4 regions of the Sinorhizobium chiapasense genome follow, and region 4 is predicted to be linked to each of the others. Evidence: riboswitches for the same ligand, from Rfam matches in the RefSeq annotation. Region 4 holds a riboswitch; each other region holds the start of a gene.
What was found. Region 4 has a riboswitch for cobalamin ahead of RB548_RS13050 (CbtB domain-containing protein). Riboswitches for the same ligand answer to the same signal wherever they lie in the genome.
Positions count from the first base shown of each region.

Region 1: linked by a shared signal. The riboswitch ahead of bluB (5,6-dimethylbenzimidazole synthase) and the one ahead of RB548_RS13050 (CbtB domain-containing protein) in region 4 are both predicted to bind cobalamin.
Region 2: linked by a shared signal. The riboswitch ahead of RB548_RS09515 (DUF1636 family protein) and the one ahead of RB548_RS13050 (CbtB domain-containing protein) in region 4 are both predicted to bind cobalamin.
Region 3: linked by a shared signal. The riboswitch ahead of RB548_RS03040 (aromatic ring-hydroxylating oxygenase subunit alpha) and the one ahead of RB548_RS13050 (CbtB domain-containing protein) in region 4 are both predicted to bind cobalamin.

Region 1 is NZ_CP133148.1:1,754,961-1,762,918, forward strand. It holds gene RB548_RS08405 (helix-turn-helix transcriptional regulator) at 1-238, shown strand, start outside; gene RB548_RS08410 (acyl-homoserine-lactone synthase) at 394-1,038, shown strand; gene RB548_RS08415 (DUF2865 domain-containing protein) at 1,185-2,354, shown strand; gene bluB (5,6-dimethylbenzimidazole synthase) at 2,437-3,135, opposite strand; cobalamin riboswitch at 3,180-3,392, opposite strand; gene RB548_RS08425 (SDR family oxidoreductase) at 3,470-4,291, opposite strand; gene RB548_RS08430 (phytanoyl-CoA dioxygenase family protein) at 4,367-5,560, opposite strand; gene RB548_RS08435 (ankyrin repeat domain-containing protein) at 5,635-7,374, opposite strand; gene RB548_RS08440 (TolB family protein) at 7,727-7,958, opposite strand, start outside.
Region 2 is NZ_CP133148.1:1,984,603-1,992,560, reverse strand. It holds gene RB548_RS09530 (SLC13 family permease) at 1-1,650, shown strand, start outside; gene RB548_RS09525 (polysaccharide deacetylase family protein) at 1,808-2,704, opposite strand; gene RB548_RS09520 (LysR family transcriptional regulator) at 2,853-3,734, shown strand; cobalamin riboswitch at 3,906-4,118, shown strand; gene RB548_RS09515 (DUF1636 family protein) at 4,227-4,637, shown strand; gene RB548_RS09510 (ABC transporter ATP-binding protein) at 4,657-5,517, shown strand; gene RB548_RS09505 (ABC transporter substrate-binding protein) at 5,514-6,464, shown strand; gene RB548_RS09500 (FecCD family ABC transporter permease) at 6,947-7,951, shown strand.
Region 3 is NZ_CP133148.1:655,041-662,998, reverse strand. It holds gene RB548_RS03050 (glycoside hydrolase family 25 protein) at 298-1,362, shown strand; gene RB548_RS03045 (hybrid-cluster NAD(P)-dependent oxidoreductase) at 1,396-2,490, opposite strand; gene RB548_RS03040 (aromatic ring-hydroxylating oxygenase subunit alpha) at 2,493-3,737, opposite strand; cobalamin riboswitch at 3,845-4,045, opposite strand; gene RB548_RS03035 (DUF6656 family protein) at 4,358-4,957, shown strand; gene RB548_RS03030 (L-threonylcarbamoyladenylate synthase) at 5,069-6,043, shown strand; gene RB548_RS03025 (FAD-binding oxidoreductase) at 6,073-7,509, shown strand; gene RB548_RS03020 (DUF1217 domain-containing protein) at 7,567-7,958, opposite strand, start outside.
Region 4 is NZ_CP133148.1:2,696,861-2,704,818, forward strand. It holds gene RB548_RS13030 (crotonase/enoyl-CoA hydratase family protein) at 1-48, shown strand, start outside; gene RB548_RS13035 (anthrone oxygenase family protein) at 66-542, opposite strand; gene RB548_RS13040 (Rossmann-fold NAD(P)-binding domain-containing protein) at 542-1,369, opposite strand; gene RB548_RS13045 (TetR/AcrR family transcriptional regulator) at 1,474-2,124, shown strand; cobalamin riboswitch at 2,165-2,431, shown strand; gene RB548_RS13050 (CbtB domain-containing protein) at 2,475-2,651, shown strand; gene RB548_RS13055 (CbtA family protein) at 2,990-3,763, shown strand; gene RB548_RS13060 (ferric iron reductase) at 3,851-4,702, opposite strand; gene RB548_RS13065 (glucoamylase family protein) at 4,719-6,032, opposite strand; gene RB548_RS13070 (DUF1194 domain-containing protein) at 6,390-7,184, shown strand; gene RB548_RS13075 (SDR family NAD(P)-dependent oxidoreductase) at 7,197-7,949, opposite strand.

The sequences.
Region 1 (7,958 bases), 940 kb from region 4:
ACATGCGGCCACGGCCGGCGCGATCGATGAGCGCGACATGAGGCTGACAGGCCGCGAAACCGAGGTGCTGACCTGGTCGGCGGCCGGCAAGAGTTACTGGGAAATCGCCACGATCCTCGGCATTTCCGAGCGCACGGTCCGCTTCTTCATGACCAATGCGCGCCGCAAGTTGAATGTCGTCTCCAATACGCAAGCCGTGGCGCAGGCGGTTCGTCACGCTCTGATCCCCACCATCTGACGGGTCAAATTAACCATTACCGTCGCCCCTCCGACAAAAGCCCCGCAAATTTAGTAGGAAAAAATCGGCTTTTGAACTGTCACTACCGACAGTTACATCTGTCATTTGAGCCTGACAGCATCGCCCCATATCGCGCAATAACGATGGAGCGAAAGATGATCAGGATTGTGAACGGTAACGCTCGCGGACGGCACCCGCAGGCCATCGACGAAATGTTCCGGCTGCGCAAGCGCGTGTTCCACGACTTCCTGAAGTGGGACGTGAAGACGGACGGCGAGTGGGAAATCGACCACTACGACAAGGCGAACCCGCTCTATGTAATGTCGTACTCGCCGGATACCGGAAAATTACGCGGATCGCTGCGGCTCCTGCCGACCCTCGGACCGAACATGCTGGACGATACGTTTCCGATCCTGCTCGGCGACAACCCTGAGATCCGCAGCGCCTCCGTCTGGGAATCGAGCCGGTTCTGCATCGATCCGGACATTTCGCAGGATCGCGCATCGAACCAGGTAACGGTCGCGGCCGCGGAACTCATGTGTGGTGTGGGTGAACTGGGCCTTGCCTCGGGCATCAGCCACATCGTCACGGTTACCGACGTCTTCCTGGAAAGAATGTTCCGTCGGATGGGTTGCCCCGGGGAACGCATCGCCGACCCGCACCGCATCGGCTCCGTCTACGCCGTGGCAGTGGCGTGGGAAGTGACGCGGGAACTGCTCGAAACGATGAAGCAGGTCGCCGCGATCGAGGGCACCGTGCTCGAGCGCCCGATGTCGCTCGAAACAGCACGGGCCGCCTGATCGGCTTCGCCGGACCGCTGTTGCGGTCCGGCTTCTTCTCTCTTGCTGCGGTTGGCTTGTTAACGCAAACTCTCCCTTGACGTTGCGCTGTTATGACAGCGTCTTATGATATGGGAAACAGGAGTTGGCGGCGCGGATATCCTTGAATGACGTTCGCGCGCGATTGCAGGAAGAGACGAGAGCCAGTGTCCCGGAGTGTCGTATCCTGGAACTTGAAACATGCGGCGGTCGCCCTGCTTCCGATGCTGTTGGCGATGCCTGACGTGGCGTCGGCCTCGACCGTTTGCGAACGTCTGAATGCACGCCTGACTGACCTTTCCGCGGTCGTGAGCCCGACCGCCAATCTGCGCGATTTCACGGGCGCCGTCTCCCGCCAGAACATCGAGCTCCGCCGGGCCAAGAACGAGCGACGCCGGATGGAATGCAGCACCGGCAGCGTCGTCGTCATTGGTGGCGACAACGACGATGCATGCGCGGCGCTCGATGAGACCATCGCCAGCATGGAGGTCAACCTTCAAAGGCTCAAGGCGCATCGCCGCTCGTTGATATCGGGCGACACCGGCGGCACCCGTCGGCGCATTCTCGCGGCGCTGGAATTGAACGGCTGCCATGACGAGGCCAGCGACGCTCCGGATCCAATCGAGGAGCAGGACGAGTTCGCCAGCGCGGCAGTCGACGAACCCGAGATCCATCGCAACATCCTCAGGGATCTTCCGCCGGATGGCGAGGATTATCCGCTGCTGAGTGACGACAGCGACATGCAGGATTTTCCGCTGCTTCACGAGGAACCGATTGGCAGCCTTAGGACAATGTGCGTGCGCACCTGCGACGGGGCCTTTTTCCCGATCTCGTCAAATGCGACGCCATCCGACTTTGCCCGTGATGCCGAGCTTTGCGAGGCACGCTGCCCTGGTGCGCAGACGGAACTCTATTACCATGTCCTCGAGACGGAAGAGACCGACCAGATGGTTTCCGCCTCGACCGGAAGGCCTTATACCGAGCTGCCAACGGCATTTGCCTACCGGGCGCGTGGCGTCGGTGCGCCTGGGGTCTGCGGCTGCCGGATTCCGAATGGAGCGGCTACACAAAATGCCGACAAGGCGACGGCCGGGAGCGAGCCGTCTGTCATCATGATCAATGGCGACCGGCAGCCGGCTGCGGAATCAGCGCAAGCAAAGCCCGTGCGGGAGAGGCCCTACGACCCGGCGAACAGTAAGGTCCGTGTCGTGGGCCCAACATTCCTGCCGCAAGAGAAAAGCGCGATTGATCTGAAGAATCCGCTCGGTCCGGGTTACCAGCCGATCCAGGGCAATTGACCGGTGCCGCGGCGACTCGACCGACCAATCCGCCACCCCATGCTCTCAAAGCGGTTCAGATATTGCGTTTATCGTATTGAATTCAGGGTCTGTTCGGTTTTGGTGTGCCCCACGCTTCCTCGAAGACAAGGTCCTCGAGCGGCAGGCGCTGACGCCATCCTTTAACCGCGAGTTCCGGCTGCTGATAGAGCCGGTCGACAAATCCGAGGCAAAGCCACGCTATGATTTCGATGTGGTTAGGTATGCCAAGGATCGACTTGATCTCCGGCTCGTGGAAAATACTGACCCAGCCGACGCCGACACCTTCCGCGCGCGCGGCGAGCCACAAGTTCTGAACCGCGCACACGGTCGAATAGACGTCCATCTGCGGATTGTGCGTCCGTCCGAGCACCACCGCTCCACCGCGCGTGCGATCGCAGGTGACGCAAATGCTGAGCGGTGCCTTGCGAATGCCTTCAAGTTTCAGCGAGCGGTATTGCGCCTGTCTCTCGCCGGAAAACATCAGCGCGGCTTCCTTGTTGGCGCGCACGAACGCCTTCCAGACCTGCTCTCGCGTCTCCTTCTGGCGGACGAGCACGAAATTCCAAGGCTGCATGAAACCGACCGACGGCGCCTGGTGGGCGGCACCAAGCAGACGGGCAATGAGTTCGTCCGGCAGCGGATCGGGAAGGAATTCGTCGCGTACGTCGCGGCGTGTTTCAATGGCGCGGTAGACGGCGGCACGCTCGTCCGGCGAAAAGGCTCCGGCCGCCGTCAGGCAGCCGCTCAGGTCAGGCAGCATCGTTCGATCCCCAACAATGCACAACCTCCCGCCGTCCGCGCGGGGCCGGTCTATCTTGCCAGGCCGGTCTTCTGACTCTGGATCATCCAGCCGCGCCGCCTTCCCAAATCACTTCAAGATTCAGTGGCAATATCCTGAGAAAAATTCAGGACCTATCTTCGCGCGACCGTCCCCATCACAGCGTTGGGCACGTTCCGGGCTTGCACCGGATTCCCGATTCTCCCGCCGTGGCGGGCACCTGACGACCGCATATGGGCACAGCCGCCGGCGAAAGGCAAGCCGAGCCGAACGGCTCGCCTTACCCGGGGACCTCGCGCCGCATGTCGAGTTTGCGTCAGAGCGGCGCCGCCGGATGGGGAGAGCCGTCGTAGGCGCCCCAGATCGATTGGTCGAAGCAGATCACCGAACCGGTCATCAGGCCGGATTCCGCCGAGGAGAGATAGGCGCAGGCACGCGCGACCTCGACCGGATCGACAAGGCGGCCGAAAGGCTGGTTCGCTGCAACCTTCTCCAGCCAGTCCGAGGGTGCGTCATGGAATTCGCGCTGGATGCGATCCTCTCCCTCCGATGCCATCCAGCCGATGTTAAGGCCGTTGACACGGATGCGGTTGCGCAGAAGCGCGTAGGCCGTGTTCTTGGTCAGGGTCTCCAGCGCGCCTTTCGACGCACAATAAGCGGCGATGAAGGGCTGGCCCGCCTTGGCCGACATCGACCCGATATTGACGATTGTGCCCTCGATCTTCTCGCGCCGCATCACCTTCACCGTTTCCTGCATGAGGAAGAAGGGCGCGCGGACGTTGACCGCAAACATGCGGTCGAAGAGTTCCGGCTTGGTGTCGAGGATCGTGCCACGGTCGGTAATGGCAGCGGCATTGACCAATGCGTCCACCCGACCGAACTCCCTGTCGCAAGCCGCGACAACCTCGCGGGCATCCTCGACCCGCTCGAGATCGGCCGCCACGTAGACCACCTTGGTACCGGTCGTCTTGCTGATCTCGGCTGCTTTTGCCGTTCCTTTGGGAGCATTGCGCCCGCAGATGACGATACCGGTTGCACCGCGCTCGGCAAAAAGCGCGGCGATCGTCGCACCGAGCCCTTGCGTGCCGCCGGTAACGATCGCAATCTTGCCGTCGAGACGGCCATAATCCGTGCTCATGAATCTCCTCCTAGGACTGTTGCGTTTCCAAGTTCCCGCACTCGAAGCGTCGGGAACATCGCTCGGTTGCGTTCCTCAGCTTCTCTTTTTCTCGGCTTGCGCGGCCAGTGCCTCCACGAAGGTCTCCGTCTCCGAATCCGATGCAAGCGCTTCATACATCAGCTGTGCCTGCGTTTTCGGCGCCAGGCCGCCCAGCGGCGGGTCGCGATCGAGATTGGTCGGGAACGAATAGCCTTCGGCGCAGGAAGCAATCGCGTTGGCAATCTCGCCGGCCGAGAGCGTTCCGTCCTTAGCAAAGGCTCTCAGGACCGGATAGAGGACGGCGGACATTCGCACGCGATCGACCGTTTCCATCGCGCGTCCGAAGGCGGAGGAGACCTGGAGGAGATTGGCGACACGCTTGATGTGCACCGAGCGGTTGGTCCCGGCCGCATGGAAGAGCGCCGGATTGAAAAACACCGCATCGCCCTTTTCAAGCGGAAGCTGGACGTGGTTCTCGTCGAAGTATGCTCTGAACTCCGGCTTTTTCAGCGCGAGATAGCCGGGCACATAGCTCTGGCTGTAGGGCAGGAACAAGGTCGGCCCGCTTTCGAGCGGCATGTCGCAATGGGCAACGGCGCCTTGCAGCGTCAGGACGGGAGAGAGCTTGTGCACATGTGCCGGATATTGCTCGATGAGCTCCGACGTCTGGAAGCCGAGGTGGTAGTCCCGATGCGCCGACTGCGCCGCTCCGCCCGGATTGACGCGGTTGACCTGTGCCGTCATCTGGTAATTCGGCCCGAGCCAGGATTCGCTGACGAGCGCGACAACCGAGTTGCCATAGTAGGCCGCGAAATTATCAGGAGAGCGCAGACAATGCTTCTCCAGTGAATTCCAGATGCGGTCGTTGGCGCCGGGCTTGGCGAAATGGTCGCCGCCGCCACTGTTGGTGCGGTGTTGCTCCTCGATGATCTCGTCGAAGATGCGGCTTGCCTCGTCTATAACGCTCGCGTCGGCGAAGGCGCGCTTGAAGACGGCAACGCCCGGTCCTTCGGCAAGAACCTCGCAAATCTCCGCCAGAGCCGCGCGCCGGCCGTCATCCGTCCTGCAATCGGCAACAAGGCTGGCGCTGTCGTAGATCAGGACGTTCTTCTGGCAATCGGCCGCATGCGGATAGTCGGCCGGATTGGTGCGGCGCTCGACCTCGGCGCGGAAAGCCTCGATGCTGCAGGATTCCTCCGTCAGCCATACGCATTCGACGCGCCTCCTCGCCGTATTGCCGGTCTTCATCGGGTCTCCTCCTACTGCATGCTTCCTTAAATCGTAGCCGACTTGAGGATAGAAACATGCAGCAATTCAAAGTGCTACAGTGTCGTCGTCAAGACGCCTGAAGCCGCCGCGTTTTCGCGGTCGAGGTGATCACACGCTACAATCTGCCGGGCCACTGCAAAATTCCCCGAATCGCAGCTGATGCTGAAATGCGTAACACCGCCGGGACCGGCCGGCGGTGTCGATTCGCGATCGGCCCATGTTCGGTGCTGTGCCGATGCTGCCTCGCTCACGAACTGAATGAGATCGCTGTCTCCCGTCTCGCGCGCGAGTTCGCGGATGGAGCGCCCACCCGGACCGCGGAGCTTCACGTTTGCGCCATTCTGGACCAGAAACTCGGCCACGTCCCTGCGACCGTTGACGACAGCAAAAGCGAGTGGCGTCATCCAATCGTACTGCGTGTCGGGCTTGCCGCGACCGCGAAAATCGCCAAAGGCGACATCGAGTTGCTCCGGCCGCTCATCGAGCAACGATGCGATGCGGTCGAGCCCGCCGAAGACAATGGCCGCAAACAGGTCCAGCGGTTGCTCGGTCAGGAATCGGACCATCTCGTCCTTGCCATTATACTGCGCCCAGCCGATCGCCGGCGCATGGTGGTAGGGATCGCGGATCGTCGGATCAGCGCCCTCTTCGATCAATAATCTCGCCATGTCGATATGGCCGTGCAACGCGGCCTCATGCAGCGGCGTGCGCGAGGTGATGCGGTTGACGTCGAAACCAAGCGCCAGCACCAGTCGTACCTGTGCCCGTCGGTCTTCTCCCGCCGCTTCATGCATCAAAGCCGGGTGCGCTGCTTCAACCCGGGCGACCAGACCCGGATCGGCATCGACCAGTGCGCTTGCCGTCTCGCCATGCTCGTCGCCAATGGCGCGGACCAGGCGATCCACGTCCGAGAGTTCGACGCGGCGTGCGCCATGGTTGGTGAGGTAATCCGCAAGCGTATCGTCACCGCCGAGCTTTGCCCACTGGTACGGGCTCCGCCCGCCGACCGCGCGGTTCACATCCGCTCCATGCTGCATTAGGAGGCGAACGCGTTCCGGCATCCTCCTTTGAAGCGCCCAGGCAAGCTGATAGTCGAATACAGTCTTGCTGTTTTCGACGAGGCGGCCATCCTCACGCACGAGCCAATTGTTGCGATGGTTGGAATGCAAGGCATATTGCAACAGCATTTCGAGGCAGGAATTGTCCGGTTCGAACATCCGGTTGTAGAGCGCCTGACTGTCATTCGGGTCGGCGCCGGCATCGAGGAGAAGCTGGGCAAAGGCGAGGCAATCCGGATGCTCCGGCTGACGCTCCTTACCGGCCTCGCCCTCACCAAAGACCCCCGTCAACGCGGTGAAACGATATTGGCCTCCGTCGAGCCAGAACGCGTTGGAGTTTGCGCCGCGCGCAATCAGCCGGCGGCCCGCCGCCAATGTCGAGCGGCCGGGAACACGGGCATAAGCGGCATAGAGCAAGGGTTCCCAATCGAAGGGGCCGCCCCTCGCCTCGACCAGTCTCGGGTCTCGGACGATCCATTCGTCTATTGCCTGCGCATCGCCGAGCGCCGAGGCGACATGAATACTTTCCCCGGCGATCTCGGGATGCGCCTCGAGCAGGTCCAAAGCCTGTGCGAAGCGCTTTGGATCCGCAGGGACATCGGCAAAATAGGAAACCGTCGCAAGCGAGAGAAAGCGATTGGCAATCTGCTCCCGCGATGCCTCGCCCGCCCGGCCGCTTTCGATATGGGACTTCATTCTGGTCCAGCTTGAAAAGCCGAACTCCCGGGCGAGCACGAGTTGCACTTCCTGCAGGCCGATAGCGGCGGGATTGTTGAAATACGGCTTCGCTCGCGCAAAAGCAGCGGGATCGCCCGCCTTGAGCGCCTTCAGAAGGGCCTTCGCCTGCTTACGGGATGGTTTCGAGATTGGCGTTCGCGGAAAGATCGCGGGTGATCATGAAAGACCTCCTTTCATTCACGTCCGGTATCCGCGCCCACAGACTGAAAAGAGGTGTGGCAACTTTGCGTAGGTAGACAGGTGGGCTTCGCCCTTCCCGCGGATCGGATGCGCCCTGCGAACAAGGCAACCGCTATCATGCGTGCACTGCCCTGTCCAGCATCCCCGATACGTCGCCCACGCGACGCAATTACTCCGGCTGATATCGCACGAATGCAAATGCCTCGCCCGTCGGCGACCAGTTCGGGACATTCATCGTCCCCTGCCCGCCGAAGAGCTCGAACAGCACGCGCGCATTGCCGCCCTCCGGGTCCATAAGGCGAAGCCTGACGTCGAGGTCGCGCGGGTGATCGAAGACGTCGCCATCGTAAGAGAGCACCAGCAGGTGCCGGCCATCGGGCGACGGGTGCGGAAACCAGTCG
Region 2 (7,958 bases), 710 kb from region 4:
CCTTTCGACCACGCCTTCGACGGCTTCAGTAATGATATCGTCATCATCGTCGGCAGCGCGCTGATCGTCAGCGCCGGTGTCGCCCGTTCCGGCGTCGTCGACGCGGCGATCCAGCGTTACCTGCCGGACCTGACCTCGGTCAGGGCGCAGCTTGCGCTTCTGGTCGTCACCGTCACGGTGCTTTCCGCCTTCATCAAGAACATCGGGGCGCTGGCGATCATGATCCCGGTCGCCTTCCAGTTCGCCCGGCGGTCGGGTGTCCAGCCCTCGGTCTTCCTGATGCCGATGGCCTTCGGCTCGCTGATCGGCGGGCTCATGACCCAGGTCGGCACCTCGCCCAATGTCGTCGTGTCGCGGATGCGGCAGGACCTGACCGGCGAAAGTTTCAGCATGTTCGATTTTACGCCGGTCGGCGCGTCGCTGGCGCTGGTAGGCGCGGTGTTTCTGCTTTTCGCCTATCGTCTGGTGCCGGAGCGCAAGAGCCAGCAGGTGTCCGTCAACGAGGCGATCGAGATTACCGACTATACGTCCGAGGCGGTCGTCGCGGCCGGTTCGCCGATGATCGGCAAGCCGCTCGGCAACCTCGTCAAGCTCGGCGATGGCGGCGCCGTCGTGCTCGCCATCTTCCGCCGCGGCACGCATCTGGCGCCGCTGCCGGACGCCATCATCGAGGCCGACGATATCCTGCTGCTCGAAGGCGGGCCGGCAGCGCTCGACCGTATCGTCTCCCAGGCGAAGCTCAGGATTTCCGGCGACCGCTTGCCGGCATCCGGCAACGGCAAGGCACCGGCCGATCTCGAGGCGGTCGAGGCGGTGATCGCCAGCGGCTCGCCGCTGATCGGCATGTCGGCGCAACGGCTTGCGCTCTTCAACAATCACAACATCAACCTGCTTGCCGTCAGCCGGCAGGGCGAGCGGCTGAAGCAGCGCCTCGGCAGCATCCGGCTGCAGGCCGGCGACATCGTCGTGCTGCAGGGGATGCGGCGAGACCTGTCGCCCTTCCTGCAGGATTTCGGCTGCCTGCCGCTTGCCCAGCGGGAAATCCTGCTCGGGACCATCCGCCGTGCGACAGTGCCGCTTCTCGTGCTGGCGGCCGCAATGGGCGCGACGGCGGTCGGCGTTGTACCGGTGCCGGTCGCGTTCTTCGCGGCGGCGCTGGCGATGGTCGTCTTCCGAGTCATTCCGCTACGCGACCTCTACCGCGCCGTCGACGGACCGATCCTCGTCATGCTGGCGGCCCTCATTCCTGTCAGCGACACGCTGCGCACCACCGGCGGCTCGGATCTCATTGCAGGCTGGCTTAGCGGCATTGCGGCCGATCTGCCGCCTTCAGGCGCGCTTGCGCTGATCCTCATCGCTGCAATGGGCGTCACGCCGTTTCTGAACAATGCCGCTACCGTGCTCGTCATGGCGCCGATCGCCGTCAGCTTCGCCGCGGCGCTCGGCTACAAGCCGGATGCCTTCCTGATGGCCGTGGCGATCGGCGCGGGCTCGGATTTCCTTACCCCGATCGGCCACCAGTGCAACACGCTGGTCATGGGGCCGGGCGGCTATCGCTTCAGCGACTACCCGCGCCTCGGCCTGCCGCTTTCCCTCGTCATCGTGCTCGTCGCCGTGCCGATGCTGATGTGGGTCTGGCCGCTGCACTAGATCATTTCATTGTTTCTTTGAAACAGTGAAATGATCTAACTCTTTGAAATTACGCAATTCCGGACGGAAAACCGTTACACACCCTTCCTGGAATTGCTCTAATTCCAGGAAAGGCATGTCGCGGGTTCCGTCCGGAATTGCGCAGGAGCCGGCGGGGTCAGTTCTTCAAATAGTTCCTCTTGTACCAGTCGGCGATTTCGCCGCCGGTTGCCAGCCACACCTCGCGGCGCGAAGTGATGTGGGCCAGCGCGCTCGCGAAATGCTTGCTGCGGTGAGGATGGCCGATCAGGAACGGATGAAGGCAGATCGCCATCACGCGCCCCGTCTGCGCGCCGTCCTCGTAAAGCACGTCGAACTGGTCGCGGATCGTTTGGGCAAAGGCCTCGCCGCTCTGGCCCTGTTCGAGAAATGCGGCAAAGTCATTGATCTCGACCGAGTAGGGCAGCGACAGTATCGAGCCATTCTTCACCCGCATTGGATAGGGCTGCTCGTCGTTGACCCAGTTGGCGACATATTCGATGCCGGCTTCGGCGAGCAGGTCGAGCGAGCGATGCGACTCCGTGAGGCCCGGGCTTAGCCAGCCACGCGGCTTCCTTCCGGTGCTACGCTCGATCGTCTCGATCACGGTTCTGACGATCTGGCGTTCCTCTTCCTCCGGCTGGCCGTTGATCATCGTGGAATTGTTGGTGCCGTGGCCCATCCACTCCCAGCCGAGCGCCTTGCCGGCCTCGATGATGCGCGGATAGTGCTCGCAGACGTCGGAGTTGAGGGCAACGGTGCCCTTCACCCGGTATTTGTCCATGACCTCCATCAGCCGCCAGATGCCGACGCGGGCGCCGAAATCGCGCCACGAATAGTTCAGCACGTCGGGCACGAAGCCGGCGGTCAGCTGCGTGATGGAACTCGAGGGCCGGTCGAACAGGAAGTGCTCGACATTGGGCACGACCCAGACCGCAACCCTTGCGCCGCCCGGCCAGCTTAGCGGTGGACGATCGATGATGGCGGAATAATCGAAACGGTCGTGGTGCTGTGGTGCCGCTGAAACCGGGGACATGGCTTTCTCCTTCAGTGAAATCATGGGCGGTCGGATCAGTGAAGAGGCGATCTGCCGCGTTCGTTGAGGGTAGGCCACTCGATGTCGCGGAAAAATGCGCTATAATTCCGAGGACATCGGACCAAATGTCCGGAATTGAGTTTGGCAGATGGACAGTCTCGGATCGCTCAACGCTTTCGTCCAGGCAGCGGACAACCGCAGCTTCACGCTCGCCGGGCGGCACCTGGGCGTATCGTCGTCGGCAATTGGTAAGGCGGTGGCGCGGCTGGAGGAACGGCTCGGCGTGCGGCTTTTCCATCGCTCGACCCGCTCGATCACGCTGACAGCGGAGGGGGCGCTTTTTCTCGAACGCTGCCGGCGCATCTTTTTGGAGGTCGAAGCGGCGGAGCACGAAATCGCTGAGACGCAGGGCGCGCCGCGCGGCAAGCTGCGCGTCAGCATGCCGCTCATCGGCATGCTGACGATGCCGGCGCTCTCGGCCTTCATGCGTGCCTATCCCGAGATCGAGCTCGACCTCGACTTCAGCGACCGCATCGTCGACGTCATCGGCGAAGGCTTCGACGCCGTGGTACGCGCCGGCGAGGTCAGCGACTCGCGGCTGATGATCCGCTCGCTCGGCACCTTCCGCCTCATGCTCGTCGGCTCGCCCGACTATTTTGCAGTGAGAGGCGTGCCGCGAACTCCGGAAGACTTGAAATCCCACGCCTGCCTGCAGCACCGCTACGCGACCAGTGGCAAGTTCGAGCGCTGGCCGCTCAGGGGCGTGGAGAGGGACATCGAGTTGCCGACGACGGCGGTCGTCAACACCATCGAGCCGCTAATCTACATGGCCGAGCAGGGGCTCGGCATCGCCTGCCTGCCGGATGTCGGCATCCGCCGCCAGCTCCGCGAAGGCACGCTCGTCAGCGTGCTCGACGACCACGTCGAACATTCCGGCCCGTTCCGGATCCTCTGGCCCTCCAGCCGCTACCTGTCGCCGAAACTCCGGGTCTTCGTGGATTTCATAGCGGAGAACCTGTTTTCGGCCTGAGGTGTTCGCTCCTTGCTGCCTTCGCATTGGCGGGAGCCAGCTCGCGACGACGTTTCTGTCTTGCGTAATGTAATGTTATTTCGTAACAGAACGCACCGCTCAACGAGACACCCACCCGTGTTGATATCTCCTTTCTCCCTTCATCCGCTGGTTGCCTCGCGCCGCGATTCATGTCACCAAGGGCGCGATGGTGCTGCTTTCGTGATCCGGAAGCGGCTGAAAAGGGAACACGGTGAGGACGACCCAGGAGGGGCCGAAACCGTGGCTGCCCCCGCAACTGTGAGCGGAAAGCGCATTCACACCATGTCACTGGCAAAAGGCCGGGAAGACGTGAATGCGCGGCGACCCGCGAGCCAGGAGACCTGCCATCGAACCGATCAACCACAACGGACGGGGTGTTCCGATGGAAAAGAACTGGCTTCTGCTCGGCGGGCAACCGTCTCCTTGCATCTTCGCCATTTTCTCTCCGGCCCAGCCCGGCGGAGACAAGCCATGGCGAAATCAGACTTCCGACAGCACAAGATAACGCTCTGCACCGATTGCCGCTTCACCGGAGGCCCATGCCGGCCCGGCGCCGAGCTGCTCGCGCAGTTGAACCGCAGCGTTTCAGCGCTCGGCGGGCCGCTCGACCGGGATTTCTCGATCGCCGGCACGGTCGCGATGACCGCCTGCACGCGGCCCTGCACGATAGCCTTCCAAGCGACCGGCAAGGCGACCTATCTCTTCGGCGACATCTCGCCGGAGGAAGACATCGACGATCTTGTCAGCTTCGCCGCCGCCTGCGCCGGGGGCGAGGTGTTTGACGCTTTCCCTGCTGCGGCGTTCAGCGCCAACGGCAAGGGCCTTGCGCGCGTTCCGGCGGCGCTCCTCGTTTCCGAGGACACCGCGGGGCTGCTGCAGTGAGCGCGGGGAGGGCATTTTCATGAGCGACAAATTCAGTAGCTTGCAGCGGGGCGCGGGCGCCAGCCTGCGCGTCGAAGGACTGGTGTGGGGGCCGCGCGTCGGCCTCCGGCTCGTCCGCGATATCGGTTTTTCCATCGCGCCGGGCAGCCGGCTCGCGATCATCGGCCCGAACGGTGCCGGCAAGACCTCGCTGTTGCGCTGCCTCTATCGGGCGGTCGAGCCGATCGCCGGCCGTATCGAGATCGACGGCGTGAACCTCTGGGCGATGAGTGCGCGCGAGGCGGCAAGGACGATTGCGGTCGTCCTGCAGGAAATGCCGGGCGATTTTCCCTTCAGCGTCCGCGACGTGGTGATGATGGGGCGGATCCCGCGTCGCGAGGGGATCAGCGGCTGGAGCGATCGCGACCGCGAGCGGGTGGCGCATGCGCTCGAGCATCTCGACCTTGCCCATCTGGCGCGCCGCCAGTTCGCCACGCTTTCGGGCGGCGAGAAGCAGCGGGTGCTGATTGCCCGGGCGCTTGCCCAGGAACCGAAGATCATCATCCTCGACGAGCCAACCAACCACCTCGACATCCGCCACCAGCTCGAAATCCTCGATCTCCTGCAGACGCTGAAGCTGACGATCGTCACGACGCTGCACGACATCAATCTCGCGGCCGAGTTCGCGACCGAAGTCGCGATCCTGACCGAGGGGCGGCTTGCCGCCTTCGGCCCGCCGGAGACGGTGCTGAAGCCTTCGGCGCTCTCGGCCGCCTTCGGCGTCCATGCCACCGCGCATGGCGATGCTGCGGGCCAGGTTTCCCGCTTTTCCTTCACGCTCTCGCGGTCCGACGCAATGCCCGTCGCGCGACCGTCCCGTTCCACAGGAGTAATCCAATGAACAGACTTCTTCTTGCCGCCGGCGCGCTCGTCCTTGCCGCCGTGCCGGCGCTCGCCCATCCCGTCACCGTCAAGAGCTGCAACCGCGAGGTCACCTTCGATGCCGCGCCTAAGCGGGCGATTTCCAACGACGTCAATCTCACCGAGATGATGCTGGCCTTGAAGCTGCAGGATCGCATGGTCGGCTACACCGGCGTTTCCGGCTGGAAGACGCTGGACGAGCGGCTGCGCGAGGGCGTCAAGCAACTGCCCGAACTCGCGGAAAAATATCCGACGAAGGAAGTGCTGCTGAATGCCGATGCGGATTTCTACTTCGCCGGCTGGAACTACGGCATGAAGGTCGGCGGCGAGGTGACTCCGGAAACGCTGATGCCCCTCGGCATCAAGGTCTATGAGCTGACCGAGAGCTGCATCCACATCATGGCGAAGGGCAAACCGACGATGGAAGACATGTTCGTCGACCTCCTGAACCTCGGCCGCATCTTCGGGGTCGAGGAGAGGGCCGAGGCGCTGGTTCAGGGCTATCGCAATGAGCTCGCCGAGATCACTGCCAGGATCAAGGGAGCCGAGCGGCGGCCAGTGCGCGTCTTCGTCTACGACTCCGGCGAGGAAAAGCCCTTCACCTCCGGGCGCTACGGCATTCCGACCGCGATGATCGAAGCGGCGGGCGGCGTCAACATCGTGGACGATGTCGAGAAGAGCTGGACGGAAATCTCCTGGGAGCCGGTGATCGACCGCAACCCGGAAGTGGTCGTCATCGTCAACTACGGCGAGGTGACCGCAGACCAGAAGATCGCCTTCATGAAGAGCAATCCGGCCTTCAGGAACGTGGACGCGGTGAAGGACGACCGCTTCGTCGTGCTAGAATATGTCGAGGCGACGCCGGGCCCGCGCAACATCGAGACGATCAGGCGGCTGGCGAGGAGTTTTCACGCCGAGGCGATGTGAGTGGGCCGGGGCGTGTGAAGAAGCATCGCGTAAGGGAGATGGCGCGTCCGCATCTCGGCTGTCGAAATGTTCGGCTTCACGGCGCTGGCAGATGATGGTTCCCACCAGAACCTCATTCCTGTGCTTGTCACAGGGATCCAGCCACGGCGCGTCGCGCCGTGAATGACGCGCCTTGAGTGGTTGGACGCCGCGGAGGAGATGGCTGTCGGAGGGCTTGCGGAGCAACCCGAATCTAACCCTCAATCGGGCCGGCGGAGTCTCCCGCGCCGCCGACGCGGCGCGGCTGGATTCCTGTGACAAGCACAGGGATGACGGAGTTGATCTTTTTGCCACGCATCAACAAAGCAACTCACTTGATGAGGGCCACAAGCGGCGGCTGACGATGACATAGAATGAATTAGTACAACCATATGATTTTCATCAATTTTATGATTGGGCATCCGTCCCTCGACCCCGAGAAAACCCGAAAGCTTCAACCCGACGTGAAAACCGCACTTTTCATCCTCGCGGCACTGCTTCTGCTTTGCCTCACCGTCACCGCCGGCGTCTCGCTCGGTTCGGCGCCTATCCCGGTCGCGACCGTCTGGTCGATCATTGTCGCCAAGGTCGCGCCGGGCAGTGTCGAGGTCCTGTGGTCGGCCGGCCGCGAAAGCATCGTCTGGGACGTGCGCCTGCCGCGCGTGGCGCTCGCCGGGATCGTCGGTGCCGGGCTTGCGGTGACCGGCGCGGTGCTGCAATCGGTGACGCGCAACCCGCTTGCCGATCCGCATCTCCTGGGCGTCTCGGCGGGCGGGGCGCTCGGCGCGATCGTCGCGTTGCTCCACACCGGTCTTCTCCTCGGTCTCGCGACGGTGCCGCTCTTTGCCTTCGCCGGCGCGCTCGGCGCCACCGCGCTGGTGGCGCTCGTCACCCGCGTGCTCGGCACCGGCGCCGATCGCCTCGTGCTTTCCGGCGTCGCGGTCGCCTTCACGCTGACGGCGGCCGGCAACCTCCTGATCTTCCTCGGCGATCCGCGCGCCGTGCACACGGTGATCTTCTGGATGCTCGGCGGCCTCGGCCTCGCGCAATGGCCGCATCTCGTCTATCCGGCGCTGGCGCTCGCCGTCTCACTCGGCTGGCTCACAGTCCGGGCGCGCGAGATCAATGCGCTCGCCATGGGCGACGAGACGGCGATGACGCTTGGCATTCCGGTGCGTCGCTTCCGCCTGATGCTCTTCATCATCACTGCGCTGCTCACGGGCGTGATGGTGGCGTTCTCCGGCGCGATCGGCTTCGTCGGCCTGATGATCCCGCATTTCGTCCGCCTCTTTGCCGGCAGCGATAATGTCCGCGTCATCCCGCTCTCCGCCTTTGCCGGCGCGCTCACGCTGATCCTCGCCGACCTCGTCGCCCGTGTCGTCATGGCACCCGAAGACATGCCGATCGGCGTCGTCACCGGCCTTGCCGGCGGCCTCGCGTTCATCGCCATTCTCAAGCGGCGGGGGTGAGGGACGA
Region 3 (7,958 bases), 2.0 Mb from region 4:
GGCCACGTCCACAGATGCGGAAAGGCGGCAATTCTGCGACCATTGGTTATAGTTGTAGAGTCAGGTCGCCTCAGCTAAAGGGCGAATAGCGTTGCCGGCGTGGGCCACCGTAGGGCTGGTAGATATTGTCACTTGAGGATTTTCCCGATCGAACCGCCGGTAATACCACAATCCAGAGCCGAAATTGCCCATGACGCTTCTGCTGGAGGTCTGTGTACAGGAGCGATCGTCTCGCGCAGGATCGGGACGGGGCTGAGATTTACGACCTTTTAACGCTAATGTCGGCAATCTCAGTGAATGGAAAAGCGGGGACTCTCGATCTCGGGGACGATCTTGCGCCTGGTGGCCCTCCTGGGTCTGACCTTCGCGGCGGCGAATCTTCACGCGCGTGATCTCGAACCCTGGAAACAGCGGCAGAACGCCATCATCGTCGATGCCTATGAGATGAACAGCATCGACTGGGAAGTGATGCTGAAGGACAAGCGCATAGCGGGCTTCATCGCAAAGGCCTCCGACGGCCTGCCCGAAAGCTTCTCCTGCACCGGGGACCATGGCGGCGACACGGTCGCCCATTGCAAGACGATGTGGCGCAAATACGCCGTCAGCCGCGAACTCTACCAGACGCGCCGAATGATCGCCCGCTCGCATGGCCTGCTCTGGGGCGCCTATCACCTGGCCCGGCCCGGCAATCCTGTCGATCAGGCCAACCATTTCCTCGACTATGCCGATCCCCGCGACGACGAGGTGATGGTCCTCGACATCGAGGGCATCGATCCGGAAAAATACATGTCGCTGGAAGACGCCGCCATCTTTGCCGGGCATATCAAGACTCGTACCGGCCGCTACCCGATCCTTTACACCAACCACATCACCGCAAAATACATTGCCGCAAACCGCTACAAACACCGCCTGCTGTCGCGTCTTCCGCTCTGGTACGCCCGCTACAAGCCGGACATCCGCAAGGTGTTTCCGATGGGCAACTGGGACAGCTACGCCCTCTGGCAATTCTCCTCGTCACACAATTGCGGCAAGCGGCGCTGCCCCTACCGGGTACCCGGCACGCTTGACGATATCGACGTGAACGTCGCGGCGATGTCGGCGTCCGCGCTGAAAGCCGGCTGGGCGCAAGGGGCCTTGCTGCCCGAGAAACCGCCCGTGCTGACCGTTGTCGCCGCGGCGAGGCGTGGCCCGGCGCCGGCAGCAAGCGCCAAGGCGGTTGCCTCCCTCGAGCGGCCTCAATTGCTCGTCAGCCGCGCGACGGCCGCGAGCAAGTCTGGCAGTGGGGTCGACATGACCGTTACCGGCTCGATCGGCGTCAGAGCGGCGGAAGTACAGCTGCCCCACCAAGCCGAGCGACGCTGAGCAACAGCCGCCGGGATTGCGTAGGCCCGCCCGTCACGCCTCGATCTGCACGTCGCCGAGCGGCCGCGAGCAGCAGGCAAGGATGTAGCCTTCCTCGATCTCGTCATCGAGAATGCCGCCATTGTGGTTCATCTCGACTTCGCCGGCGACCTTCATCACCCGGCAGGTGCCGCAGATGCCGCCCTCGCAGGCGGCACCGATCCTGACACCGTTGGCGCGGGCGGCCTGCAGGATCGTCTGGCCCGGCACCACTGTCACGTCCTTGCCGCTCATGGTGAAGGTGACACGCGCCGCCTCGGCCGCAGCGCCCGGCCCCGGGCCGGCGCGCACCGCGAGCTCCTCGGCCGCCGGCGCGGCTGCCGGCTGGAAGCTCTCCTCGTGATAGCGCGCCATATCGAAGCCGGCGCCTTTCAGCATCTCCCTGATGCCGCGCATGAAGGGTTCAGGCCCGCAGCAAAAGACCGTCCGCTCCAGGAAGTCCGGCGCGAGCAGCGGCAATTTCGTCGCGTCAATGCGACCGCGCAGCCCATGCCAGCCGTGGCGCGCCTCGTGACCTTCGACCAGAAAGCCGAGATTGAGCCGCCGCATCTGGCGGGCGAGAACCTCCAGTTCGGAGCGGAACAGGAGGTCCTCCGGCCTGCGCGCGCAGGAAATGAAGGTGACGTCCGTGTCGGGTGCGCAGTCCGCTATCCACCGCGTCATCGACATCATCGGCGTGACACCGGAGCCGGCCGAGATAAACAGGTATTTCTCACCGGGATGGCGAACGAAGCTGAAATCCCCGAGCGGCCCGAGCGCCTTCAGCTTCATGCCCGGCTTCAGTTTGTCGAACATCCAGCGCGTGCCAATGCTGTCCGGTTGCGCCTTGACTGTGACGGCGACCGAGAGCGGGCGTGATGGCGAAGATGACAGCGTGTAGGTGCGCATCACCGGTTCCTCGCCGACGGGCAGCTCGAGCGTCACGAACTGCCCCGGCAGATAACGGAACCAAGCCGGCTTGTCCGAACGGAAGGTGAAGGTCATCACGTCCGCAGTCTCGACCACGGCCGATATGCATTCGAGCAGATGCTGCCGGTCGATCCACGGATGCAACTCGTCGAAATGGCGAAAAGAGGAACCCATTTCCATGGTCAGGCCACCCGCGAGAGAGGAGCGGCGTCGCCTTGGAGGCGGTTCTGCATGAAATTGCAGTACCACTCGACGAACTGCATCACGCCACCTTCGTGCTCGGCCGAATAGGGACCCGGCTCATAGGCTGGCGAGCGGATGCCGAAGGCGTTTTCTTCGACGATCTGGCGATCCTGGTCGTTGGTCTCCGTCCAGACGTGGGTAAGATCCTCGAGCGTGTAGTCGACGCCTTCGACCGCATCCTTGTTGACCAGCCATTTGGTCGTGACCTGCGTCAGCTCCGGCCCGAGCGGCAGCACACGGAAGGTAATGGCGTGATCGCCGAGTATATGGTTCCAGGTCGTCGGATAGTGGAAGAGCAGCAGTGTGCCGATGCGGCTCTCGTTCACCCCGGCCGAAAGCTGCTTGCGGACGGCCTTGACGCCGGACATGGTGTAGCTCTCCGCGTCGTTGATGAGCGGCATTCTCGTCATGCGGAACTGGCCGGTCGGAGCGATCTTGAAGGCGCTCGGCAACCCGGCCGCCTCGCATCTCGCCCAATGCTCGGAAATCTCCGGATCGTCCATCGAGCCCTGCACGCCGGTTACCGTCGGGGCCTCCGGATAGGTGCGGCAAAGCTCCGGGTGGTTGGCGGCGCAATGGTAGCACTCGCGGTTGTTTTCCCAGACGAGCTTCCAGTTGCCCTTCTCGACGATCGTGCTCTCAAAGGCGACCTTAGTTTCGCCAAGACGATGCGGCGCAAGATAGGCCGCGACCGTCTCACGGAACGCCTGGAAGTCCATCGGCTTCTCGGCGAGGCTGATGAAGATATAGCCGCCGACCGTTTCGCAATGCACCGGCTTCAGGCTGTGCTCAGCCGGATCGAAGCCTTCCGGCATCTGACGCGCGAACAGCAGCTTGCCGTCCAGTTCGTAGGTCCACTGGTGGTAGGGACAGACAAGCTTGGCCGAGGAGCCCTTGTGCTGCGTGCAGACGCGCGAGCCGCGATGGCGGCAGGAATTGTGAAGCGCGCGGATCGCTCCCTGCCGGTCGCGGACGACGACGATCGGATAGTCGCCGACCTGAACAGTGAAATAGTTGCCTGCCCGTGGAATTTCGCAGTCGTGACCGATAAAGAGCCAGTCCTTGTACCAGATGTGCTCGAGGTCTTGCCGGTAATAATCCGGGTTGATGTAGAAGGCGCGGTCGAGGCTATAGCCCTCGCGGCGGTTCGTGAGCCGGCGCAGCATGTCGTTCTGAATGTCCATGTCCTGTCCTCGTTCAGCAGTTCGGAGAGGCAGGACAGGAACCAACGCCGACAATGATGCCGGCGCGTCAAAGGCTCCGATCCGGCTGCCCGCCGCAACCAGTTACGGTCGATTTTCGTCCCAAGGCTGGTTTCCGGGCTCTGGAGCGGCCCCGAGAGGGACCCGCCCGGCGCCTTCCCGGACACACCGTCCAGTGGCCTTTTGCCGTGGCTTTCGCTCCACCACCGTTGCGGGGGCAGCGCCGGAATCTGACCGGCTTCCCAATTCTCCGCCCTCCCTCGAGCGGCACCTTGAGTGTCCATATCTAAGCGCGCACGGCGCCTTTGCATTTGCTGATTGGCGACATCCGCTCCTAGAAAGACGACACGATATTCGCTTGTCAAAGCCAGACGCGACGATTGATATTATTTATTATAAACAATGTGATAGGAGAAAATCTGAGCAACTGGCGATTTTTTCGGCAGCGTCATTCCCGGCACGAAACCGATTGGTCATTTTGCGACACGCCTCAGGAATTCTGCCATCGATAAATGTAATAAAAAATCATCTGTTAACCCCGAAGGGCTAGCATTCCGAGGACAGATCAATTCATTTCGCGGACAAGGATGGCGCCGTCGCCGATGGCAAGACTCAGATACTATGACACCGCCACGAGAGCCGCGGTCCCCGCGTCAAAGGCCACGCCCCACGCGGAATTCCTCCGGACCGGACGGATCGACCGCCGGCGGCACTGGACAGCCGAGCAGCGGCGCTACCTCACGCATGAGGAGGTCGCGGAGCAAACGGGGCGGAAACTTTCGGCGGCCGGCGAAACGACCCATAAGCGGATCAACGCGTTTCATTCTTCGATCCACTTCCCGAGGATGATCTTTCACCGCACCCTCCCGAACAGTCCGCATCTTGGCTACTGCCATGTGACTGCCGCAAAAACGCACCTTGAGCGTTCGCATGACATCACCTGGGCCTTCTATTTCGCGAACTTCTTCTCCGATCTCGGTGACGAGACGCATTTCTTCGATCGAATACAGAAGGGCTATTCGCGCATGTACTTCGCCGTGGCCATCGAGCCCAGCGAACACGAAGGGCAGATGGTCATCAACCGCAATGTGCGGGGCAACGGCCTGATCTTCCGGACGCAGGACCCGAAGGTAGCACTGAAGAACGTCCTGATGCTCGGCGCGCGCGACGACGCACTGCGCAAGATCATTCGCAGCCTTTGACCCGATAGCCGTCCGCATCGTCTTTATGGGCGACATGCTTTGACGAAGAAAATCGTTCTGTTTTTCCGGTGCGTCCGTTAAGGAAGCGACGGAAAGGCAAACGGAACCGCCATGGCCGAAATCATCGATACACGCACAGAGCCGGACCGGGCGATCGAGAAAGCCTGCGCCGTTCTTTCCGAGGGCGAGCCGGTCGCGATCCCGACGGAGACGGTCTACGGCCTTGCGGCGGACGCGACAAATCCCGACGCGATCAGCCGCATTTACGAGATGAAAGGCCGACCCCGCTTCAACCCGCTGATCTGCCATGTCTCGGATATGGCGATGGCGGAGGCGCACGTGACGTTCGATCCACTATCGCGCCGCCTTGCGGAGGCTTTCTGGCCAGGCCCTCTAACCCTTATCCTGCCGCAGCGCCCGGAGAGCACCGTGCATACGCTCGCCTCCGCCGGGCTCGATACGCTCGGCATCCGCATGCCTGATGGCTTTTCACGGCAGGTGATCGCTCGCTTCGGACGGCCGCTTGCGGCCCCGAGCGCCAACACGTCCGGCAAGATCAGTCCGACCAGCGCCGCCCATGTGCAAGCCGACCTCGGCTCCAAGCTGAATCTCATCCTCGACGCCGGCCCGGCCGAAATCGGCCTCGAGTCGACGATCATCAAGGTCGAAGACGGGACGCTGCGGCTCCTCAGACCCGGCGGGCTGGACGTCGGAGCGATCGAGAGCCTCACCGGGTGCGTGGTCATGCGGCCCGAAAGCGCCGGCGCGACGATCGAGGCGCCCGGCATGCTTGCGTCGCACTACGCTCCGGGCGCAGCCGTAAGGTTGAATGCCGGAGATGTGCGAGCGGGAGAGGCGTTGATCCGCTTCGGCGGCAGGCCGCTTCCCGGCGAGGGCGAAGCGACGATCGTGCTGGACTTGAGCCCCGAGGGCAACCTCCGCGAGGCGGCCGCCAACCTTTTCGACTACATGAAGCAAGCGGATGCGAGCGGCGCTCGGACGATAGCCTTCGGCCGCGTTCCGGAAGAAGGCCTCGGGGAGGCGATTATCGACCGGCTCCAGCGGGCAGCAGCTCCCCGTGGATGAACAATTCGCCGGAAACCGAGGGAACGATCATGACGACCATAGTTTCTCCCGAACTGATCGCCTCTTTCATCGATATCGTCGGCAGCGGCAATGCGCTCAGCAGCCCGGCGGATACCGCGCCTTATCTCGTCGAGTCACGCGGGCTCTATCACGGCACCACCCCGCTCGTCCTCAGGCCAGGCTCCGTTGAGGAAGTCTCTCGCATCATGCGCCTGGCAAGCCAGACCCGCACCGCGATCGTCCCGCAGGGCGGCAATACCGGGCATGTGGCCGGCCAGATTCCGCGCGAGGGAAAAGCCGACATGGTTCTTTCGCTCGAGCGGTTGAACCGCATCCGCGACGTCGATCCCGTCGGCAATGTCATCGTGGCCGATGCCGGCTGCATCCTTGCAGATATCCAGAAGGCTGCGGACGACAACGGACGCCTCTTCCCGCTGTCGCTCGGCTCCGAAGGTTCCGCCCGGATCGGCGGCAATCTCTCGACCAATGCCGGCGGCACAGCCGTGCTCGCCTACGGCAACATGCGCCAGCTCTGCCTGGGGCTGGAGGTCGTGCTGCCGACCGGCGAAATCTGGAACGGTTTGCGGCGATTGAAGAAGGACAACACGGGCTACGATCTTCGCGACCTCTTCATCGGTGCAGAAGGAACGCTCGGCGTCATCACCGGCGCGGTCCTGAAGCTGTTCCCGAAGCCGCTTGGCCATCAGGTCGCATTCGCGGGCCTTAAGAGCGTCGAGGATGCGCTTGCTCTTTTCGATCGGGCTTCGAGCCTCTGCGGACCGGCGCTGACGGGCTTCGAGCTGATGCCGAGGATCGGCATAGAGTTCACCTCCCGGCATATTCCAGGCGTCCGCGACCCGATGCCATCCATCCATCCCTGGTACGCGCTGATCGACATTTCGACCCCGGATTCCGAGGAGGGCGCAGAACGCATGATAGAGGGTGTGCTCGAAACGGGCGTCGGCGATGGTCTCGTCGAAAACGCGGTCATCGCGACGAACGAGACGCAGCGCAAGGCGCTGTGGCACATGCGCGAAAGCATGTCGCCGGCACAGAAACCGGAAGGTGGCTCGATCAAGCACGATGTGTCAGTACCCGTATCGAGCATCCCTGCCTTCATGGCTGAGGCCGATGCCGCCGTCATGAAAGCGATACCCGGGGCTCGCATATGCGCCTTCGGCCACATGGGCGACGGCAACATCCATTACAACATTTCACAGCCAGTCGGCGCCGACAAACAGGCCTTTATCGACCGTTGGCGCGAGATAAACGCCATCGTCCACGGCATCGTGCTGAAGCATGGAGGATCCATCTCGGCCGAACACGGCATCGGTCAATTGAAGCGCGATGAGCTTGCGGAGATCCGCCCCGCGATCGAGATCGATCTGATGCAGCGGATCAAGCATGCCTTCGACCCCGCAGGCATCATGAATCCCGACAAGGTGCTGCGCTCAAGCTCTACGTGATCAATTCCAGAGCGATCGAGCGGGGCGCGGGCGCAAACCGTCCACACCTCATCAGTTCTAACCGCCCATCCTGAGTTGAGTCAGCTGCATCAGCGTATCGGCGCTGATGCCGAAACCACTGCTGCCTGACAGGATGGTGGCGGCGGGAGAGACATCGGTGTTGTTCTCGACGTCATAAAGCGCGGTGAAACGCTGCAGAAGTTTCTCGAGCTTCTCGGGGTCGTGGAGATCCTCGATATTCATCACGCGCTTGATGTATTCGGCTTGAATATCGATGTCGCTGCTTGCCATCTCCTGCGGGATGCTGAAGGCGGTTCTGACGACCTGCATCAAGGCGCTGTCGGCAAGAAGGTCGTAAACCGTGTTGACGTCCGAAGCGATGCGCTTGAAATAGAGTGCCAGGCGGACACCGGCATTGTCCTCGCCGGCGTTTTCTTCCAGCGTCTGGT
Region 4 (7,958 bases):
CTTACGGCCTGGAAAGAACGGCGTGAGGCGCATTACACCGGACGCTGACGCCGTAGAATGCAGCACTAGCTCCGTGCGAATCCGAGCACGAAGAGCGCCAGCGCTCCGATTGAGGCGAATGTCCGCACGTGGTTCCACCAGACCCAATCGGTCAGGTATCGCTTCTGCCAGATCTCGCGGGCTGCCTCGCGTGAAGCGGCCGCAAGCGCGTCATTCAACGGCACATTGAAGACGATCGTCACCAGCAACGTTCCGACGACATAGGCAAGCCCGCCGGCCGCCAGCAGCCAGCCACCCTGCCCTCCCGAAAAGAAGGCAGCGGCGACGAGGATCAGCCCCAGAAGCGCCGTTCCCATGAAAGCGGTGAGGAAGAGCGGGTTCTGGATCACCTCATTGATGGCATTCATCGCGGCGATTCCTTGCTCGGGCGGCAACCGCGACAAGGCCTGCATGATGCAGACGGAGAAGATGAAGAACAGACCGGCCATCAGGCCGGAGCCGATGACAGCAGCGAAAGCCAGGGCAGGAATCAGGGCAACCATCACATCATGCTCCAGACACCGGCTGCTGTCGTGTCCCGAGCATAATCGGCAAAATCGCGCGGCTTACGTCCGAGCACCCGCTCGACATCGTCGGAGAGATGCTGATTGCGGCCGTCGAGCACGGAGGTGAAGAGGTAGACGACAAGCGCTACGTAGTCATCCGGCAGGCCATCTGCGCGCAATTGCGCAGCGAAATCCTCAACCGGTATCGGCTGGTAACGAATATCGCGCCGTGTAGCGGCGCCGATCTCGGCGACCGCTTCGGAAAAGGTCATCAGCCGCGGTCCAGTCAATTCATAGACGCGGCCCTGATGCCCGTCCGCTGTCAACGCCGCAACCGCGATGTCGGCGATATCCTCGGCGCTGATGAACGGCTCACGAACGTCTTTCGGCGGCAGGGCGACGAGGCCGCTCTGAACTGCGTCGGTCAGGAAACCTTCGCTGAAATTCTCGAAGAACCAACTCGCCCTCAAGACCGTCCATTCGGCGCCCGCGGCTCGCAGTTCGGCCTCGGCGGCCTGCGCGTCATCCTCGCCGCGACCGGACAACAGGACCAGCCGCTTCACTCCGCTCTTCACCGCGAGGACAGAAAAGCCGCGGATCGTATCCGCGGCGCCAGGAACGGCCAGATCGGGCTGATAGCTCACATAGACCCGATCGACGCCATCGAGAGCCGGGGCCCATGTCGCCTCGTTCGCCCAATCGAACGGAGGCATCGCCGATCGCATCCCGAGACGCACCGGCACACCATTCGCCAAAAGTCGTGCCGCAATCCGCCGCCCGGTCTTGCCGGCGCCACCCAGAACCAGGGTCGATTTCTCTGACATCTTATCCTCCCGACTGCTGTTCGATGAATATGAGTATTCCTCACGTTTGCAAATGTGATAAATCCTCGTATTTTGAGAGTCAAGGCAAAATGTGAGGAGTGCTCATGATTGGAGAAGCAAATCCGGCGATCGGATCAGCCGAAGAGGAAACAAGCCTTCGCCGTACACCAAGCCAGAAGCGCAGTCGCGAGCGCGTCGAGCATATCCTCTCCCGCGCCATCAGGCTGATCGAGGAAAAAGGAAGCGACGCCATGCGCATGAGCGACGTCGCTGCGATGGCCGGCATCTCCATCGGGTCACTCTATCAGTACTTTCCGGACAAGGCGGCGATCGTGCGCACCCTCGCCGAGCGCTACAATGCCGCCTGCCGGGACTGCATTGCTGCGGAGTTCGCAAAGGTCACCACGCCCGCCGAATTGCGCAGCGCCTTTTCGGCGCTCTTCGACACTTACTACGACATGTTTCTCGCCGAGCCTGTGATGCGCGACATCTGGTCGGCGATGCAGGCGGACAAGGCGCTGCGTAAAATCGAGCTCGCCGAGAGCCGGTTGAATGGGCGATTGCTTGCCGACACCTGGATGAGGGTTGTTCCGGAAGCGCCGCGCGAAAAGATCGAAGATGCCGCGTTCCTCATGATGCATCTTGGCGACTGCACGATGCGACTTGCGGTCTCGGTCGACAGGTCGGAAGGCGACCGCATCGTCAAGGCCTATGAGCACATGATCCTTCGTGAATTTGTCGCGGATGCAGCGTGAGAAGCCGCAAGTTCAATTGACATCGCCCGCGACCGATCCTAATCATCGGGGATCGATTGGTTCCCGGAAAGCGAACGCGTTCCGGGAGTAAACGGGAACGTGACGGATGGACCCAAACTGGGCATCTCAATCACGGCCGACCCCGCGACTGTAGAGCGGCGTGAATTTGCCGTTCCGGAGCGATCCGGAAGAAGCCACTGGGAAAAACCGCGAGAGGGCGGTTCGATCCTGGGAAGGCGAGGCAAATCCTTGGTGAAAACCACCTGACGCCGTGAGCCAGGAAACCTGCCAAGCGATGCGGGCATCGTGCCCAAACCGGGAAACATCCCAACGCCATCACGGAGGTTGTCATGGCTACGTCTACAGCTTCGAGCATTTCGCTCTCCCTTAACGATCGTCTGGTCGCGGGCATCTCCGCCCTGTTGATCGGCGCCTTCCTCGTCTTCGGTGCGGGCCTCGCGAATTCGGCCGTTCTGCACGACACGGCGCACGACACCCGCCACTCCTACGGCTTCCCCTGCCACTGATCGATGCCATGGAACGCCTTACAGCGCCGCGCGTCTTATCGGACGCGCAAAGGACGCTGTAGCACTTTGAATTGCTGCATGTTTTTATCCTTAAATCGGCTACGACTTAAGGAAACATGCAGCAGGCGTTCCATCTCGAACAAGAGCGGAGCGTTCCTCCGGCGCATAGCACGCGGGCGCAGTTCTCGTTTGGCATGCGCTCCGGCATGCTCCGCTGGCGTTTTGCATCCACGGAAACCGGAAATGGCGCCGGCTGTGGCGTCTGCATGGCGTTGGCGCATCTTGAATGACGCGCCGCGCTTCGGAGCGGCCGCGCGCCCGATTGAGGAATTTCGACAATGATCGTCAAAACACTTCTGGCCGCAATCGTGGCCGGGCTGATTGCCGGCGTCTTCATGACCGCCGCACAGGAAATGCGCGTCGTGCCGCTGATCCTGCACGCCGAGGAATATGAGATCCAAGCGCCGGCAACGCAGGAGCCCGCAGCCGCTGGCCACGACCAGCATTCGTCGCTGAACGGCACTTCACCCGCCGGCGCGCTGCTTTCCGCGCTCTCGCCGGTTACACCGGCCTATGCGCATGAGCATGAGGGCGAGCACGAGGAAGGCGGCATCATGTTCGGCCTGAGCCGTTTCTCCGGCACGCTCCTCGCCAATCTCGTGACAGGCGCCGGATTTTCGCTGCTGCTTGCCGGCGTCAGCCTTGTGATCGGCTATCCGATCACGCTCGCGAATGGGGCGCTCTGGGGCGCCTGCGGATGGCTCGCCGTGCACTTGCTGCCGGCGATCGGCCTTCCGCCCGAACTGCCGGGCTTTCCGGCGGCCGAACTCGGTGAACGGCAGGTCTGGTGGGCTGCGACGGTGCTGCTTTCGGCAGCCGGCCTCTATCTGCTGGCGCTGCGTCGCGAACTGGTCGCCAAGATCGTGGGTCTCGCGCTCATCGCCGCACCGCAGATCTATGGCGCGCCGCAGCCGCTCGACATCTCCAGCAACGTGCCCGCCGTCCTCGGCGCGGAATTCGCCGTCGCGGCGCTTGCGACCACCCTTGCCTTCTGGCTCGTGCTCGGGGTGGTTTCCGGCTTCATCAACGACCGGTTCGTCAAGGTGCGTTAGGTCACGTTCTGATCTTTGCTGCCCCTCACCCTGGCCCTCTCCCCGCTCGCGGGGTGAGGGACGGCAGGCGGACAAGAGCCGAAAAACTCACCCTATTTGATCGCGGGCGGTATCGATCAAATGCGCCCGCAGTCGCTCGCGTCGGGCCTCGGGCTCGAGCAACACGCAGCTGTCGCAATAGCTGCCGCCGTCGGTGCGGTAATAGAGGCAGCACCCGCCGCGCATCCTGTAGGTCCGCGAAAGATCTTTCCCATCCGCGGCCGCGACTTCGATCTTCTCGTAGCAAAGCGCCTCGGAATGCAACGGGGAGCCCGCGCGCTCGACCATCGCTAACGCCTGCGCGATCGCCTCCGCCTCCGTTCCGCGCCGTCGTCCGATTTCGAGAAAGGCACCTGCCAGGCTGTCGGCCGCAAGCCGCCATTGCGCGCGCAGCGACAGGCCGCAGCGCCGCTTCAGATGAGCGATGACCGGCTTCAGATGAGCGACAAAGAGATCGTGGAAAAGCCTTTCGGCATCCTCGGGGTCGCCGCCGGAGCCTTCCTTAAGTCCCATGCAAAAAAGAAAACGTCCGGCGTCGACGGCGCCCGCCTCGAGCGGACGCGCGTAGCGCTCGAAGCGCAACCCGGTCACGTCCGGAACACGACTGCTACAGAGATAGATGGCGGCGGACACGAGGCTGAGCTGATGGCTATAGAAGGCGATGAGATGTGCCGCCCGCACCTTGTCATCCATCCCCACGCCGAAGCGCTCCTGATAGGCAAGACAGGTCTCCACATCGGGCGATGCCTCGGCCCAGAATGCAGACGGGAGCCGCACGCCCTCGTCCGGGGCCCGCGAGCATGCGACCTCGGGAAACTCGGCCTGGAGCCAGGTGATGGCGGCCCGCGCCTCCCCTTCGCCCGCGGCGTCCCGGATCTCCCGCTTCCGCGCATTTTCCATCCCGCCTCCGTCGCGCTCAGACTTGTGGGCCGCCCGCCGACAGCCAGCCGCCCTCGAAACCGGCCCGCCGCAGTCCGCGGCCAAAGGCGGGAATGTTGCGCGTGATCTCCCAAAGCAAACCGCTTCTCCAGTTCTCGATCATCATGACGGACAGGCCCTGGTCAAGTCCGACCACCCTGTCGTCCACCCAACCTTCGGCGCCCTCGCCCGGCAGGCTCGGATTGAAGCCACCTGGAAGGCGGTCATCGCTGAGCAGCGCCGGATAACGGGAAAGCAGATGGTCGAGGCCGCCAAGGCTGGCCTCCGGCTCGAAGGGCAGGCAGGCGAGCGCCGCCCAGGGCACGAGGGTCCCGTCGTCGACACCAAAAGGCGCGCCGCGCGCCGCGTAGCCGAGCATCCGCTGCCAACGGCCGTCGCGCAGCCGCAACCGACCTTTCGGCGCATGGCAGGCGCTGAAGCCCCAGAGATCGCGGCAATAGCCGGCGAAGGCGCCGGCATTGTCCTCCGCATGCGTGCGCTGGAACGCAATCGCCCGACGGGTGTTCTCAAAGTAGTCACTCGCCGCCTTGCGCATCGCCGCATCGCGAATGGCGCGAAAATCGATCCAGGCATGAGGAAAGAGATGAATGAAGAGCGCACCCGCATGAAGATGCCGGGCGCCGTCGATCGCCAACCACTCATGAGCCGCGGTGAAAGCGTCATAGTTGTCCGGCGCGATCGCATGGCGCGGCCCGGCAAGCGCCAGCACATAGAGCAACAGCGCCTCGCTATATCCGCGCCAGCGATGCCTGAGAAAGCGGCCCGGCGGCCGCCACCCCATCGTCAGCGTGTCGCCGCGATTGAGCGCCCATGCCCAGTCCGCCCGCTCGAAGAGCCGTTCGGAAAGGCTGCGGATCTCCATCTCGTCCTGCCTGCGCTCCGAGAAATAGGCAGCGGCCGTCAGCATGCCGGCAAAGAGCAAGGCACTATCGATGGTGGAAAGCTCGCAGTTCCAGCTGCGCTCGCCGGTGCGCATATCGAGAAAATGATAGTAGAGGCCACGATAGCCGGTGGCGCGCGCATCGCTTGCCTGCCTGCTGGCCGCGAGAAACCGCAACACTTTCAGCACACGACGCGCAGCCTCTGGACGGCTGATCCAGCCACGCTCGACCGCGACCGGATGGCAGGCGAGCCCGAAGCCTGTGGCGGCGATGCTCGATGGCGATCCCTCGCGTGATGTGTCTGCAACGAGACCGGTCCCGGCATCGCAATATCGGAGAAAATAGCCGAAGGCAGCGCGTTGCAAGCGATCGATCCGCATGATGTCCGTATTCGACGTGGATTGAAGCATCCCAGGTCCCGTCTGAAGCGCAGCGCGCATGCCGGCTGCGCCAGCGATATCCGACATGTCGAAAGCAGCGATGCTTTCGCCCGTCGATAGAATTCCTTCAAGGGCAAAATCGGACAACGTTGGGGTTCGCCTTGTGCCCAACGATATTGCCGATCACCGAATATTGTAGAGGTAGTCGTTCGCAACGGTCGCGCAACGCCAATCCTGTGCTACATTCTTCCCGATGCCTTGATTTTGGCGTGATGAAATCCAAACTCACAGATGTGATCGATTTTTGAAGCGCAGGGTGCGGCAGACCGCCTCACACATTGTTCCGCATCCAGCCCCGAACTGACCACGCAATAACTGGTTGATGCGATGTTGAGCACGTTGGCATTGATCCTGGCCCTTAGTGGGAGTCCGGTCCAATCGGCCGCCACGCAGACGGATGTCGATGTGGAACTGGTACTGGCCGTCGACATGTCCGGATCGATGGACATGGAAGAGGCGCGGGTGCAACGGTCCGGCTATCTGCAGGCATTGCGGCATCCGGACTTCATCAACGCAGTCAGGGGCGGCCTGCTCGGGCGTATCGCGATCGGCTACTTCGAATGGGCGGGACTGGTGAACGAGCAGTCGGTTGTCTCTTGGCAGATCATCGACAATTCCGAGGACGCCGAGGCCTTCGCCGCGAAAGTCGAGGCGAGGCCGATCGGCACGCGCCGCGGCACGTCGATCTCCAATGCCATCCTGTTCGGCACGAACCTGATCGATTCCAACGCCTTTTCCGGCGCGCGTCGAGTGATCGACATTTCGGGCGACGGGCCGAACAATACCGGCCCGCCGGTTACGCCAGCCCGCGACGGCGCCATCTCACGCGGCATTATCATCAACGGCCTTGCGATCCTGATCCGCCCCTCGGTCTCGACCGGACCGCTCGACCAGTACTACGCGCAATGCGTCATCGGCGGACCGGGGTCCTTCGTGTTGCCGGTTCATGAAGCGGAGGATTTCGCGATCGCGATCCGCCAGAAACTGATCCTTGAAGTGAGCGGCCTGCCCCCGCCGCCCACCCTGCAACTCACGGCCACGACTCCTGGCGCTGACTGCCTGATCGGCGAAAAGCTCAGGCCGGGATTTCTCGACCGGATCTATCCCGAACTCGACCGATAAGACCTCGGCTCCTCATTCGCTGCCGGGCATGAGCGCGGAAACACCGCCGTCGACGAAAAGCGTCGTGCCGTCGATGAAATCGGAATCGGCGGAGACCAGGAACAGGATGGCGCGGGCGAGATCGTCCGGAACACCCGGCCGGTCGCGCAAGTTCACGACGGGCCGGGTCGGATCGAAGGTATCCTTGCCGACCGGCGAACCGATCTTGTTCGGCACGACGCAGTTGACACGGATCTTGTGCTTGGCGAGTTGGATCGCCAGCGAGCGCGAAAGGTTGGTGACACCCGCCTTGGCCGCCGTGTAGGCGACGGCACGCGGACGTCCGTAGAAGCCCGAGGTCGAGCCGACATTGACGATGTTTCCGCCATGCCCCTGCGCCACCATCTGCTGGGCGAAATATTTGCTCATCAGGAACGTGCCGGTCAGCGTCACCGCGATTACCCGATCCCACTCGTCCTTGGTCACGTCGAGGACGTGCTTGTTGTCGCTGATGGCGACGTTGTTGACGAGGATATCGACCTTGCCGAAGCGGTCGGTCACGCCCTTGACTAGCGAAATGACCCCTTCCTCATCGGCAACGTTGGCGAGGAACACCTCGGCGGTGCCGCCTGCCGCGCGGATCTCCTCCGCGACACGTCCGGCACGCTCGGCGTCGATGTCGGTCACGGCGACGCTCGCGCCCTCCTTGGCTAACAGCCTCGCCGTGGCCTCGCCAATGTTCCGGCCAGCGCCGGTGACGACCGCTACTTGATCGATCAGTTTCATTCTGTCCTA